3 regions of the Lysinibacillus sp. A1 genome follow, and region 1 is predicted to be linked to each of the others. Evidence: riboswitches for the same ligand, from Rfam matches in the RefSeq annotation. Region 1 holds a riboswitch; each other region holds the start of a gene.

Region 1 (4,284 bases):
ATAAATTAATGTATATTCAACAAAAAGATCCTGAATTTGTTCGTGAACGAGAAACGACAGCCAAACGCTTTGATGAGGCTTGGTACAATAAAAACTTGAAATGCGAATTAAATATTGATTCTCCTAATGGTTATACGATTCGAGGAATTATGCTTCAGCCGTTGCAAACCAATAACACGATCATCATATGTCACGGTGTTACCGAAAATAAAATAAATTCCGTTAAATACGCTCGGCTATTTGAAAGGCTTGGCTATAATTCAGTCATCTTTGACCATCGCCGTCATGGCGAATCTGGTGGCAAAACAACTAGTTATGGCCACTATGAAAAAAATGATCTTGACGCAGTAGTCAATACAGTGAAAGCCATGATTGGTGAAGATGCAATACTAGGTATTCATGGAGAATCTATGGGTGCAGCAACAATGTTACTTTATGCAGGTACGGTTGAAGATGGTGCTGATTTTTATATTTCTGATTGTGCATTCTCCGATTTTTCCATGTTGCTCAAGCAAATTGCCAAAACTGAATTTAAATATGGCTCTATTATTCCCATTCGTTTTGCCGATTTCTTTGTCCGCCTCCGGGACGGCTACTCCTTCAAAAGTGTGACCCCCGCCGAAGCAGTGACCCATATTGAAAAACCTGTACTTTTTATCCATAGTATCCCTGATTCATTTATTCCAGCGTCCATGTCACTAGATCTTTACAATAAAAAAGTAGGTCCTAAAAAATTAAAGCTATTTGATACTGGGGCACATGCCCAATCCTTTAATGAAAATATGGATGAATACGAAGATTTAATTCATGATTTTTTAGAAAGTTTTATTTACCAAAAAATAAATCGGGATTCTTCCTCCTCCAATGTCATTCCATTCCATTTTTAACGCAAATAAAAACCTTGCTTATATTATTCCTGCAAGGTTTTTTTCCATATTTATTCTTCAAAAACGATATGCCATTCCTCTCGTTTCGCTAAAAATTCCTTCGCTAATGCTTGTGCTCCTTCTAAGCTATGACTCGCAGCCCAGCCACATTGTACCTCATTACATGCAGGCACTGCTGTCGCCTTTGTCACGTCAGTAAATGTTTTTTCTAAAATAGTTAATAGGTCCTCATAATCTTCATGATTAATAAGGGATACATAGAAGCCTGTCTGGCAACCCATTGGACTGAAATCAACGATATGGTCAGAATAATTACGAATGATATCCGCAGATAAATGCTCTAAGGAATGCAAAGCTGGCATTTCCATATGCTCTTTATTAGGTTGCTTCAAGCGAATATCATATTTGTACACTTCATCGCCATTTTTCCCTGCTTTAACTCCCGCTAACCGAACATACGGGGCTTTTACTTTTGTATGATCTAGATCAAAGCTTTCTACATTTGTCTTTTCGCGTTCCATATTTAACAGCTCCTTTTCTATGAATACTATTTATTATAGCTAGTTTTTCTAAAATTAGTGGGAATATTTTAAATTGCTAGTTTTTTTATGTTTTCACAGAATATTTCAAACGAATAGAGTTAAAAATTTTTTCATTCTTGTTTCTAAAAGACTGCTACACATCTTACTAACATAAGAAATTGCGTTGTAAAAAAATTTTTTACAGCCTTTTGTTAAAGAATTTCATAGTCAGTTTCAAATTTCTAAATCGCTGAAGCCAGTTGAGACAAGGAAATCAAATATTTACAGATCATTAGAAAATCCAAGGGGTGAATCCTTTTTAGGTAGGGCTACTCAAAGGTCCCAATCCGACAGCTAACCACGCAAGCGTTATATGAGAAGGAAAATGGAGCCATATTCATTTTTTGAATTGGAAAATTTCGGAATCCATTGAGGACGAGCATCTCGTTTGATGGATGGAACGTTATGAATTGGGTCGATGACATAGTCATTAATGAAAACGAATTCTTTCTGCCTAAGTGAGAGCTTCATTCTCAGTAATTAAAGTAGAAATCGGAGGGAAACAAACTATGAACAAGCAAAAAAATAAAGGGATCTTTTATGGCTGGTGGATCGTAGCTATTTAATCGCATTCCAGAAATTATTGATGCGAGGCACATATGACCTTCACACCATTTTAACACCTTCACTTTATAATAATATAGATCTTTGTACATTAGTCGCCCCTTTTGTCAAAGAAATTGTCGGTGAGGAAAACTTACAGATAGACGAAGAACCTTTAGCTGGTACAGAAGATTTCTCTTATATTAACCAGCGTGTACCAACGATGTTTATGTGGGCTGGATCAAACGGTTTAGGAAATCAAAACTATTCACTTCATAATCCCAATATTATTTTAGATAAGGGTGTTCTACCGTTAGGTGTAGCTGTTGTTGTACATAGTGCAATTAACTGGCTGAACGCTTCTCTTCATTAAAAACAAGGGGATGTCTCAACCATTTTGAGACATCCCCTTTTATGAGTCCATGTAAAAAGCAACCAGTTACCTTAACCAGCTGCTCCTTAAAAATTCCAATTATTTTTGGAATTTATTCATTTGTGCCATCATTTGACGTACTTGCTTTTCAGACGGCGTACGACCCATTTGTGCCATCATCATACGAATCATTTGCTCATTAATAGGTGGGTTTTCTTTTAAATATTTCATCATAGCTTGACGAGCGAAATAGAAACCAAGTGCCGCTCCCGCTGCTAATGCGATAATTACGATAATAATCCAGCCCCATGTAGGCATACAACCAACCTCCTCCACTACAATATACCGAGAAAAAACTCTCCACGCTCCATTATACACCAAATGATAGCATGTTACTATATATTGTAGTGAAATTTCCTAGTGCATTGTATACTTCATAGGTTTCAACCATCCACATTCATTATCTTGTTTATTGAAAGCAATAAATCGTTCACTCATTTTGGCAAGCATTTGAAATAAATCTAAATCTAGCATTCGTGAACCCTCACAATAAACACAAATCTTACGATCCACTAAATAAATAGCCATTTTGCCTTTTATCGGATGTTCTAAAAACAAAGCATTACGAGCTCTTTCTAAATGTGCATATTTGGAATCAAGTTGATGCTCCAACATTGCTGCTATTTCATCAAAACGAACGGATTCACATATATACGCAAGCTCTTTTAAGGATTTCTCATTGGCGTCTTCACAGCCTTGCATCATCTCTAACAACTTTCGCTCTCTGCCAAAAATAAACGTTAAATGCTCTTCTTTTATCTTATATATGGAATAGGTTCTCACCAGAAATCCTCCTTCGCTCAGTTTATTTTCCATAAGTATAGCTCATCCCATCTTGTTAATTTGTCAAACGGAGGAAGGTTTCATCTTCTATTTTTGTCGAAAAGCTTCTAGTTTAGGATCTAAAAATTACTTTATGGCAGATGATAATTAGCTCTTAAAATGAACTGCTATTTTTCAATGAAAACAAGCAAGATACACTCATTGTGTACATCAAAAACCCACTTTTATTGCAGCCTAGATAGTTCTCAGCCTCAAGACCTAGTAGAAAATCAATTTCGAGTCCGTTTTAGACAATCTTGTAAATAGGTAACATAAAGGTACAAACGAAAGGAGCTAAAACAAATGAGAAAATTTCTTTTATTAACTGGAGGCGTTATCGCAGCATGTGTTGCACTAGCCTTAATCGGACCATTGGCAGGCTTACTATTCTCCGGATTATTTGTAGCACTAGGGATGCATTTTTACATGGCGAGCAAGTCTAATTTCGGTAAAATCTTTTGGTTCGCGGTTGGTCTAATCGGTATCCTATCAGCAGTATCGAACATTCCTGCAATGATTGGTCTTGCAGCAATCGCAATTGTCTATGTCATTTATAAAAAATGGAATGGCGAAGATGTAAAAATCCCAACAATTGAAAGTAAAAAAGAAGAAGATCCATTTACAAACTTCGAAAAAGAATGGTCAAATTTAACAAAATAAAAGGAGAGAATGAATATGAATTTATTTCAACGTTTTAGATATACAGTAGAGGCAGACTTACATCAGTTATTTGATAAGAAGGAACAAAAAAATCCAATTGCTATGTTAAACCAGTACATCCGTGAAGCTGAAAAACAAACAGAAGAAACAGGTAAATTATTAGAACGTCAAGGACAATTAAAAGAAAAGCTTGAGCAAGAATATCAACAAAATGCAGATTTACTCGCTAAACGTGAATCTCAACTGACATTAGCACAAACTAGTGGCGAGCAAGATTTAATTGATTTTGCAACAGATGAAGTGACAGCTTACACTGCCCGTAATCATACATTACAGGCAAGTATCGAAGCAAGTACAC
Region 2 (4,284 bases), on a different contig from region 1:
TCGAACGTTCAATATGATGATGGAGAAGCTTGAACAGCACTATCAAAAGCAACAGGAATTCGTTTCAAATGCTTCTCACGAATTAAAGACGCCCATTACTGTCATTGAAAGCTATGCAAAGTTGCTTTTGCGAAGAGGTTTTGACAATCGTGAAGTAGCGCAGGAATCGCTACAGGCTATTGCAAATGAATCTTCTCGTATGCATGAAATGGTATTACAATTATTAGAGCTAGCCAAAAATAATGAGCATATGGATATTCATATTGAACAGCTAGAGCTAGCTCCCTTCCTTAATAAAGTGGCTGCACAAATGCAGCAGGCATACCATCGGAATTTTATAGTCGACGCAGAAGAAGCACCACAATTTATTGACAGTGATGAAAAAAATTTGAAGCAATTACTCTTTATTTTGCTTGATAATGCTAGGAAATATAGTGAGGATGACGTTCATATTTCCACAGCTGAAACTACTACGCATGTACGAATGACGATTCAGGATTTTGGCGTCGGTATTCCTGCAGAGCATGTTTCACATTTGTTTGAGCGTTTTTACCGTGTCACAGAGGATCGTAATCGTAAAACAGGCGGTTCTGGCTTAGGGCTTGCGATTGCACATGAACTTGCGGGACAATTGGGCATCACCATAGATGTGGAAAGTACAGTTGGAGAAGGTTCAAGTTTTACCTTGTGTATACCAAAGGAGGGGCAGCAATGAAAAAGTGGGTTTTAATACTTATTGTGATTGTCCTTCTTTGTAGCGGAGTGCTTTGGTTTATTCAAAATCGCTATTTTCAAAAGGAGCCTCTCAGTGAAGCGGAGGCCATACGCCATATCGAAGCTATTTATAAGGGTCAAGTTTCAGAAGTAAAAAAGCGTGGAAATTCATTTGAAATACAATTTACACGTGAGAATTTGAAATATACAGCCATGCTTGATGCTACAACACAGCAGGTTTCTGATCTAACGTTGCAAAAAGGGCAAAGTAAATTATTGTTAACAGAAAATCAAATAAGAAAAATGGTGAAAGAAAAATATGGTGAGGTAGAAAGCGTCATGCTCACGGATACCATTTATACCGCACGTGTTGAAAAGGAGCATAAGCAAAAAGATATAACAGTAGATGGCTATTCGGGTGAAGTGTTATCTGAAAAAGATGTAGAACCATTAAATCAGCCTGAAAAACCTCACATTATTACCGAACAGCAAGCCATTGATATAGCGCTGCAACAATTAACAGGGAAAGTGGATTCTGTAGATTTTGAAGATACTGCGGAGGGCGGTTATTATTTAGTTGAAATTGAAACAGAGCATGAAGAAGCCACGTTCCAAATTCATGCTGTATCTGGAAAGGTCCTTTCTGTTTCATGGGACGATTAAAGAGTTTTCTCATGGAATTCTAATGTTCCTCTTATAGTTCTATCATCTTTGCTTGGTAAGCTAAAAGCAGATAAAACAAAGGAGAGATGAACATGAAAAAAATAATGATGATTCCTGCATTAGTGGTGACTCTTGGTGTTGGAGCGGCAATTGGTTCAACAACTTTATTATCAGGAAGTGCACAAGAAAAAAAGATCCTATCCATGCAAGAAATCGAAAAGAAAGCATTAGCAGTAGTGAATGGGACAGTAGCAGATATTGAACTAGATCAAAATCGCTACCGCTCTGTTTATGAGGTAGAGGTGCATGCTGATAAAGAAGAGTATGATTTAAAATTCGATGCCTATACTGGTAAATTACTTAAGCAGAAGAAAGAGCGTCAAGATGACGATGATAATGAATGGGTTAACGCTAATACTACTACTAACCTTATAAGTAAAGAAAAGGCTATTGAAGCGGCTCTAACAAAAGCAAAGGGTACAGTCACAAAAATTAAATTAGATGATGGTATTTATGAAATCGAGTTAAAAAATGGGCAATATGAATATGATGTTGATGTTGATTCGATTACAGGAGAAATTGTTGATTTTGAACAAGATATGGAAGACTAATAATAGTTGTTGCCTTAAAAGTAGAGCATACTTTTAAGGCTTTTTTGTTGTAAAATGCCTTTAAATTAGGTATTCGCGGGTAAATTAATTTCTACCAGGGTATTAACAATGTATTTCAAAAAGTCTATGTATTTCACTTGTAAAAAATAAAAATTTTCTTCTTTACTTTTTTAATCGACAGGCGTAATATGACATCATTATTAAAGTTTCAAATTTCTAAATCGCTGAAGCAAACTAGACGCGGGGGACCCATTTTAGACGGATCGTATAAGCAATCCTTGGGGTGAATCTCTTCTTTTGAAGGGTAGGGCTACTCAGGCCCGAATCCGACAGCTAACCTCGTAAGCGTTAAGAGCAGAAAAGTTGGAGCTTGGCAGACAGATGAGCGTCTACAAGTCTTATTTAGTGATGACTTGTAGGCGTTTTTTGATCTCATTTAGGAAGGCGAAACACAATCTAAGAAACTAGAAGGTGTTTATTGATGAAATCCTCATTTAAACGTTATGTAATCGGCAAACCATTAAGATCCGATGCGTTAGGGGAACAAAAGCTTAGTAAAACAAAGGCATTGGCAATATTATCGTCCGATGCTTTGTCTTCCGTAGCCTATGGACCGGAACAAATTTTAATTGTCCTGATGACTGTGGGAACATTAGCATTTTGGTATTCTTTACCGATTGCGGTAGGGGTCGTTGTCCTATTGGTGGCGCTGACTTTATCATATCGTCAGGTTATATTCGCCTATCCACACGGGGGCGGCGCTTATGTAGTTTCTAGGGAAAATTTAGGTGTGAACGCAGGTCTTGTAGCAGGTGGCTCATTGCTCGTTGATTATATTTTAACGGTAGCGGTAAGTGTATCAGCAGGGACAGATGCAATTACATCGGCATTTCCAAGTCTGCACCCATACAATGTGCCAATTGCTATTATCTTTGTGATTTTTTTAACGGTCTTGAACTTACGTGGTGTAACAGAGTCCGCCTCTGTTTTGGCATACCCTGTCTACCTGTTTGTAGTCGTTATGCTAGTGTTGATTGGGATGGGGCTCTATAATGTTGCAACAGGTCAGGTGCCAGCAGAGCTGCATCCAAAGATAGGTACACCTGTCGCAGGGATTAGTTTATTTATATTATTAAAGGCATTTGCGTCAGGGAGCTCAGCTTTAACAGGGGTAGAAGCTATATCGAATGCAATCCCTAATTTTAGAAATCCTGCTCCTAATAATGCTGCTAAAACATTGTTAGCAATGGGCGGAATCTTAGCGGTTTTATTTATCGGTATTGTTAGTTTAGCTTATTTTTACGGAATTGCGCCAACTTCGGAAGAGACAGTCGTTTCCCAACTAGCAGAAGCAAGTGTTGGTCGAAATTTCTTTTATTATATAGTACAGGGTGCAACAGCGATGATTTTGGTACTTGCAGCTAATACGGGCTATTCAGCATTTCCTCTACTTGCTGTCAATTTATCAAAAGACGGTTTTATTCCGAGAATATTTCAAATGCGTGGGGATCGCCTAGGGTATTCTAATGGCATTATGATGCTAGGGCTAGCAGCCATTGTCTTAATCATCTTATTTGATGGGGCAACAGAGCATTTAATTCCACTCTATGCTGTTGGGGTATTTATTCCGTTTACATTAGCGCAAACGGGAATGATGCGAAAATGGTGGCGTGAAAAACCTACTGGCTGGATGGCAAAATTTACGATTAACACAATTGGTGCAGCTATTTCGTTTATCGTAGCGATGATGTTTTTTGTAACGAAGTTGCCTCAGGTATGGCCAGTGTTTGTCTTTTTACCAATTATCATTTTTGTATTTCATCGGATCAAGCTTCATTATCAAGCCGTTGGAGAACAGCTGAGATTGAGTAAAGAGGAAGTCGCTACTATTGAAGGAAATGTATTCATCGTACCAGTAGCTGGTATAACGAAGGTGGTTGAAAATTCCCTTCATTATGCGAAATCACTAAAGGTTGATAAAATTATTGCCTTTTATGTGGCTTTCGATCAAGCTGATGCAAAAGCCTTCGAAGAAAAGTGGCAGGCTTGGCAACCAGACATTCGACTAGTAACCTATTATTCGGCTTATCGTAGCATCACACAACCATTGATCAAATTTATAGATAAAGTGGACCATCAATGTGCGAAAACAGGTCATAAAGTAACGGTTGTCATCCCTCAATTTTTACCGAAAAAGGGCTGGCATCATATGCTTCACAATCAATCAAGCTTATTAATACGTACAACATTGTTATTTCACAGAAATGTCGTGATTATGACAGTACCTTTTCATTTA
Region 3 (4,284 bases), on a different contig from region 1:
TATATACTTGTCAAAGCTAAATCAACATGTTCTCTTAGTCATTTAAACTTGAGAACCTTGCTAAATCACTTCTTTTACCAATAGTTACCAACAGATCTTCTCTTTGCAGTAATTCCTCAGGGGATGGAGATACGATAATATCTCCAGTTCTTATAATTGCGATTACACTAACGTTGAATTTAGCACGAATGTTCAGCTCTTTTAAGTTCTTACCAACCATTTTTGAAGGGATAATAATTTCTTCTATATTATGATCCTTAGAAAGTTCAATATAATCGAGAGTGTTTGGTGAAAGAAGTTGATTGGCAACTCGGTCTCCCATATCCCTTTCAGGATAGATAATCCAATCCACTCCTATTGCTTCTAAAACTTGACCGTGACGTTTTCCAATAGCTTTTGCGATTATTTTTTTTAATCCAAGATTTTTAAGTAGCATACAAGTCAAAATACTTGCTTGAATATCATCACCAATTGCTACAATTATACAGTCAAAGTTGGTAATTCCTAAGGATCTAAGTGCCTTCTCATCCGTAGAATCTGCAATAACTCCGTGTGTGTAAAAAGTTTCAGCATCTTCTACACTCTCTTCATCTAAATCTATACCCAAAACTTCTTGCCCAGCTTCATGTAATCTTCTTGCGATACTGGTTCCAAATCTTCCTAATCCTATCACAGCATATTGTTTTTTATCCACTCTCTATACACTCCCCGTTTATTTATCCAATCATTATTTTACCTTTTGGACGTCGGTATGCTTCCTGTTTACGTCTTTTAGTAATTGCAAAACCTAATGTAAGAGGTCCTAATCTCCCCACAAACATTGTTAAAATAATTATAAAACGACCAATTGGTGAAAGCTCAGGCGTTAACCCCATCGATAAACCAACAGTACCGAATGCTGAAGTGGCTTCAAATAGATACATTATAAATACATGACCTTTTTCCGTAATACTTAACATGAAAGTGACAACAACTACTATCATGATACCACTCATTGCGACAGTTAGTGCCTTTAGGATATTTTCAATAACAATACGACGTTTAAATAAAACTACTTCTTCTTTTCCTTTTAGTTGAGAAAGGGCAGTTATAATTAATACTGCGAACGTAGTGACTTTAATACCACCTGCAGTCGAACCTGATCCTCCTCCAATGAACATCAAAAAGATGGTTAAGAACAAGGTTGCATGAGTTAAATCTCCCATAGATAATGTATTAGCACCAGCAGTTCTAGGTGTAACACTATGGAATAAAGCGCCAAGACCTTTTCCTGTTGGAGATAAGGAACCTAATGTTTTTACATTATTATACTCAAATAAGAATATTAAAATAGTTGCTCCAACAATAAGGATAAGCGTTGTGCTTAAAACAACCTTTGTATGTACCGAGAAAGTACGAATTTCACGATATTCATAAAGTTCATTAATCACAATAAAACCTAATCCCCCTAAGATGATAAGAGAACTAATTGTTAAAACTACAATGGGATCGTCAACATAATCAGTTAAACTGTTAAACCCTCCCATTAAATCGAAACCAGCATTATTAAAATTTGAAATGGCATGGAAGAATCCATAATAGATTGCTTGACCAATAGACATATCAAATGAAAAACGAACGGCAAGCAATATACCACCAATACATTCAGTTATGACAGTGAAAATTAATATCCGTTTAACTAATCTAACTACGCCAGCAGTTGAATTTGTATTAAAAGCTTCTTTCAATAACAACCTTTCTTTTAAAGAAATTTTTTTCCCTAATAGAACAAATAAAAAGGTTGCAAATGTCATAAATCCTAGCCCACCTACTTGTATTAGGATTAGAATTACAATTTCTCCAAACAATGAAAATGTTTCACCGGTATCAACAACCACAAGACCTGTAACGCATGTAGCCGACGTAGCAGTAAATAATGCATCTAAAAATGCTAGACCTTTACCATCTTCTGTTGCTATAGGTAGAGTTAATAAAAAAGCACCTATAAAAATTAGAATAGCGAATCCCAAAACAAGAATCTTTGCAGGATCAAGATTTTCTTTTAAGCTCTTCATTTTTATCTCCTAAGTGTGGTACATAGTAATACATTACTTTACCCAAAATTTGAATTTATATGAATCATGTGCGGAATAAAAACCATTCGCAACCCTTTTATTGGAAAATAAAAAAAGACCGATCTAAACAAGCAATAAAAAATTACTTGAGTTAGGCGGTCTTCTTTATGACCTCCTTCGCTTTAGCCGACGAAGTTAGCTGACGGGTAGGATGGCGAAAGAGAATATCTCATCCTTTCTGCAAGGCAGAATTAACCCCAAAATAATGGGTCCTCCGTTCTCAATTGTTGAGATTTGGCCGATATTTTATTAGTTCTGATTTACGGAATTATTGTACTCCTTCATATAAATTTTGTAAACAAGGAAAATATTTATCTATGCTTATTAAACTAATCACTCCATTGGTGTATGTTGTAACATATTAAATATCGGAGGAATTCAATTAATATTCAAAATAAAGCTCTAGAAACATTTCTCGGTCTTCCTTAATTATAATTTTTTTATATAAGGTGTCACCTGATTTATGTTTATAGTTGGCCTTTTTTTATTGTCAAACTAAATTTACGAATTTAGGACGTTAATTACGTTTAATTTAGGATATCCAACATTTGATATTGTATCGGTATCAGTTTGAGCCTGCTCTTGAACCGGAGCTTGAAGTTGCGCTAGAATCTGAGACTGAACTTGGGCCTGAATTTGAGATTTATATTTATTTGCTCTTGAATTTGGGTCTGAGAACTCGAATATATGCAATTTAATTTTGTATCTGTACTACAATTATATATAAAGAAATTAACAAAACAGATTTTTGGCAAGTATTAATATTTGTGGAAATAAAAAAGTCAATGCTCAAATTAATGAGTACCAGGGTTTTGGTATTCATTTAGGTCACTCATCCAAAAGTGTTCTTGTTTTAGCAAATAAAATTTTTAAAGACCAGTTCAATTTGATGTGAACTGGTCAATTGTTGTAGAATATTAGTTAAGAATGGATCACTGGATTTGTTTCTCTTTCTCTTATAACTTCGCCATATGCTTCATCAATTTCATAAATCATCTTTGTCCATCTTTGATAATCTTCGTTTGATGCTGAATCATTAGCAAGAACAAACTTCGGATTCTCTTCCTGAGAGAATAATTTTTCAATTTCGTAATTCTTTATTTCTAATTTATCAGATAACACTTCCTTGACAATCCAATCTCTATCTTCTGCGAATTTCTTTAATTCATTAATATTCGAAACTGAAGGTAAATTATTATTTGAGCTAGATTTTAAAACTTTTTGTGGTGCATCTGCAAGTTGGTAATTTAAAAGGATACTTTCTGTATCTTCAGTTTCTAGCATCTTCCATATATCTCTTAATTCTTTTATAAATGCTTTAACCTCACTAATCTTTTCCGCGCCATCATTTCTGTCACCAAATACAAAAGCTCATCGACAGATAATTTCTTATGATCAACAATTGATTTTGCCATGGTATAGCAGAAAATATTTTCAGTTTCAGCAATAATACCTTTGGATGAGAATGTATACTTATAAAATTTAACATCTACCCGAACAATTACGAAGTTTTCAGGATAAACAAAAAACATTTTTTCTTCATATTCACCCATAGAACTGTTTCCAATCAAAGTGTCAAAAGCAGTTTCAACTATGCTTTTGAAACCCTCAATTACTCTCTCTTTACCTTTAAAAAACATCTCAATTGCATTTTAATAGAATCTGAAGATTTGGACCTTAAGTAGCTATATGCACATCACTAAAATATTCGTCTGTACAAAACATATCTAATTACCTAAAATGGTAAATAGTAGTTAGATATGTTGAGGTGAATACAAATGAATAATTGTCCTAATTGTTTAGCAAGTAATCCTTTTAAGAAAGTATATAAAGATGGTTTAGTATTTGTGAAATGTGAATATTGTAATACGATTTTTGAAGATACTTCAACGAAAAAATCGAGAGTAGTGTCAGAGAGAGTACGAAACGAAGTACAAAATGATGTGCAAAAAGAAAAATCTTCAGGTAAGGCTCTAGCAATTGGGATAGGACTTATGATCCTTTATTTTATTATTGATACTATATCTAAACTTTATTAAATTATAAAATAAAAGTTTGTTCTATGAACAAGGGTATTTATGCTATCTCGGTCTTTCTGTTAAAAGAATGAAAAAAGCCCAGGCACAAATATTTAAGTACCTGTACTTTTTTTATGTACAGGCATAATGAA

The links. Region 1 has a riboswitch for cyclic di-AMP ahead of PI85_RS12395 (M20/M25/M40 family metallo-hydrolase). Riboswitches for the same ligand answer to the same signal wherever they lie in the genome.
Region 2: another riboswitch for cyclic di-AMP. It lies ahead of PI85_RS06175 (APC family permease); the one in region 1 lies ahead of PI85_RS12395 (M20/M25/M40 family metallo-hydrolase).
Region 3: another riboswitch for cyclic di-AMP. It lies ahead of PI85_RS22085 (TrkH family potassium uptake protein); the one in region 1 lies ahead of PI85_RS12395 (M20/M25/M40 family metallo-hydrolase).

What each region holds. Positions count from the first base shown of each region.
Region 1 covers NZ_JSZM01000012.1:595,485-599,768, reverse strand. The annotation lists gene PI85_RS12405 (alpha/beta hydrolase) at 1-887, shown strand, start outside; gene PI85_RS12400 (S-ribosylhomocysteine lyase) at 938-1,408, opposite strand; cyclic di-AMP (ydaO/yuaA leader) riboswitch at 1,647-1,793, shown strand; gene PI85_RS12395 (M20/M25/M40 family metallo-hydrolase) at 2,016-2,384, shown strand; gene PI85_RS12390 (YneF family protein) at 2,484-2,702, opposite strand; gene sirA (sporulation inhibitor of replication protein SirA) at 2,802-3,227, opposite strand; gene PI85_RS12380 (hypothetical protein) at 3,570-3,926, shown strand; gene PI85_RS12375 (PspA/IM30 family protein) at 3,942-4,284, shown strand, end outside.
Region 2 covers NZ_JSZM01000008.1:188,715-192,998, reverse strand. The annotation lists gene PI85_RS06190 (cell wall metabolism sensor histidine kinase WalK) at 1-715, shown strand, start outside; gene PI85_RS06185 (PepSY domain-containing protein) at 712-1,377, shown strand; gene PI85_RS06180 (PepSY domain-containing protein) at 1,470-1,988, shown strand; cyclic di-AMP (ydaO/yuaA leader) riboswitch at 2,201-2,350, shown strand; gene PI85_RS06175 (APC family permease) at 2,470-4,284, shown strand, end outside.
Region 3 covers NZ_JSZM01000040.1:81,012-85,295, forward strand. The annotation lists gene PI85_RS22080 (TrkA family potassium uptake protein) at 35-694, opposite strand; gene PI85_RS22085 (TrkH family potassium uptake protein) at 717-2,054, opposite strand; cyclic di-AMP (ydaO/yuaA leader) riboswitch at 2,224-2,364, opposite strand; gene PI85_RS22090 (hypothetical protein) at 3,036-3,398, opposite strand; gene PI85_RS22095 (hypothetical protein) at 3,422-3,754, opposite strand; gene PI85_RS22100 (hypothetical protein) at 3,893-4,153, shown strand.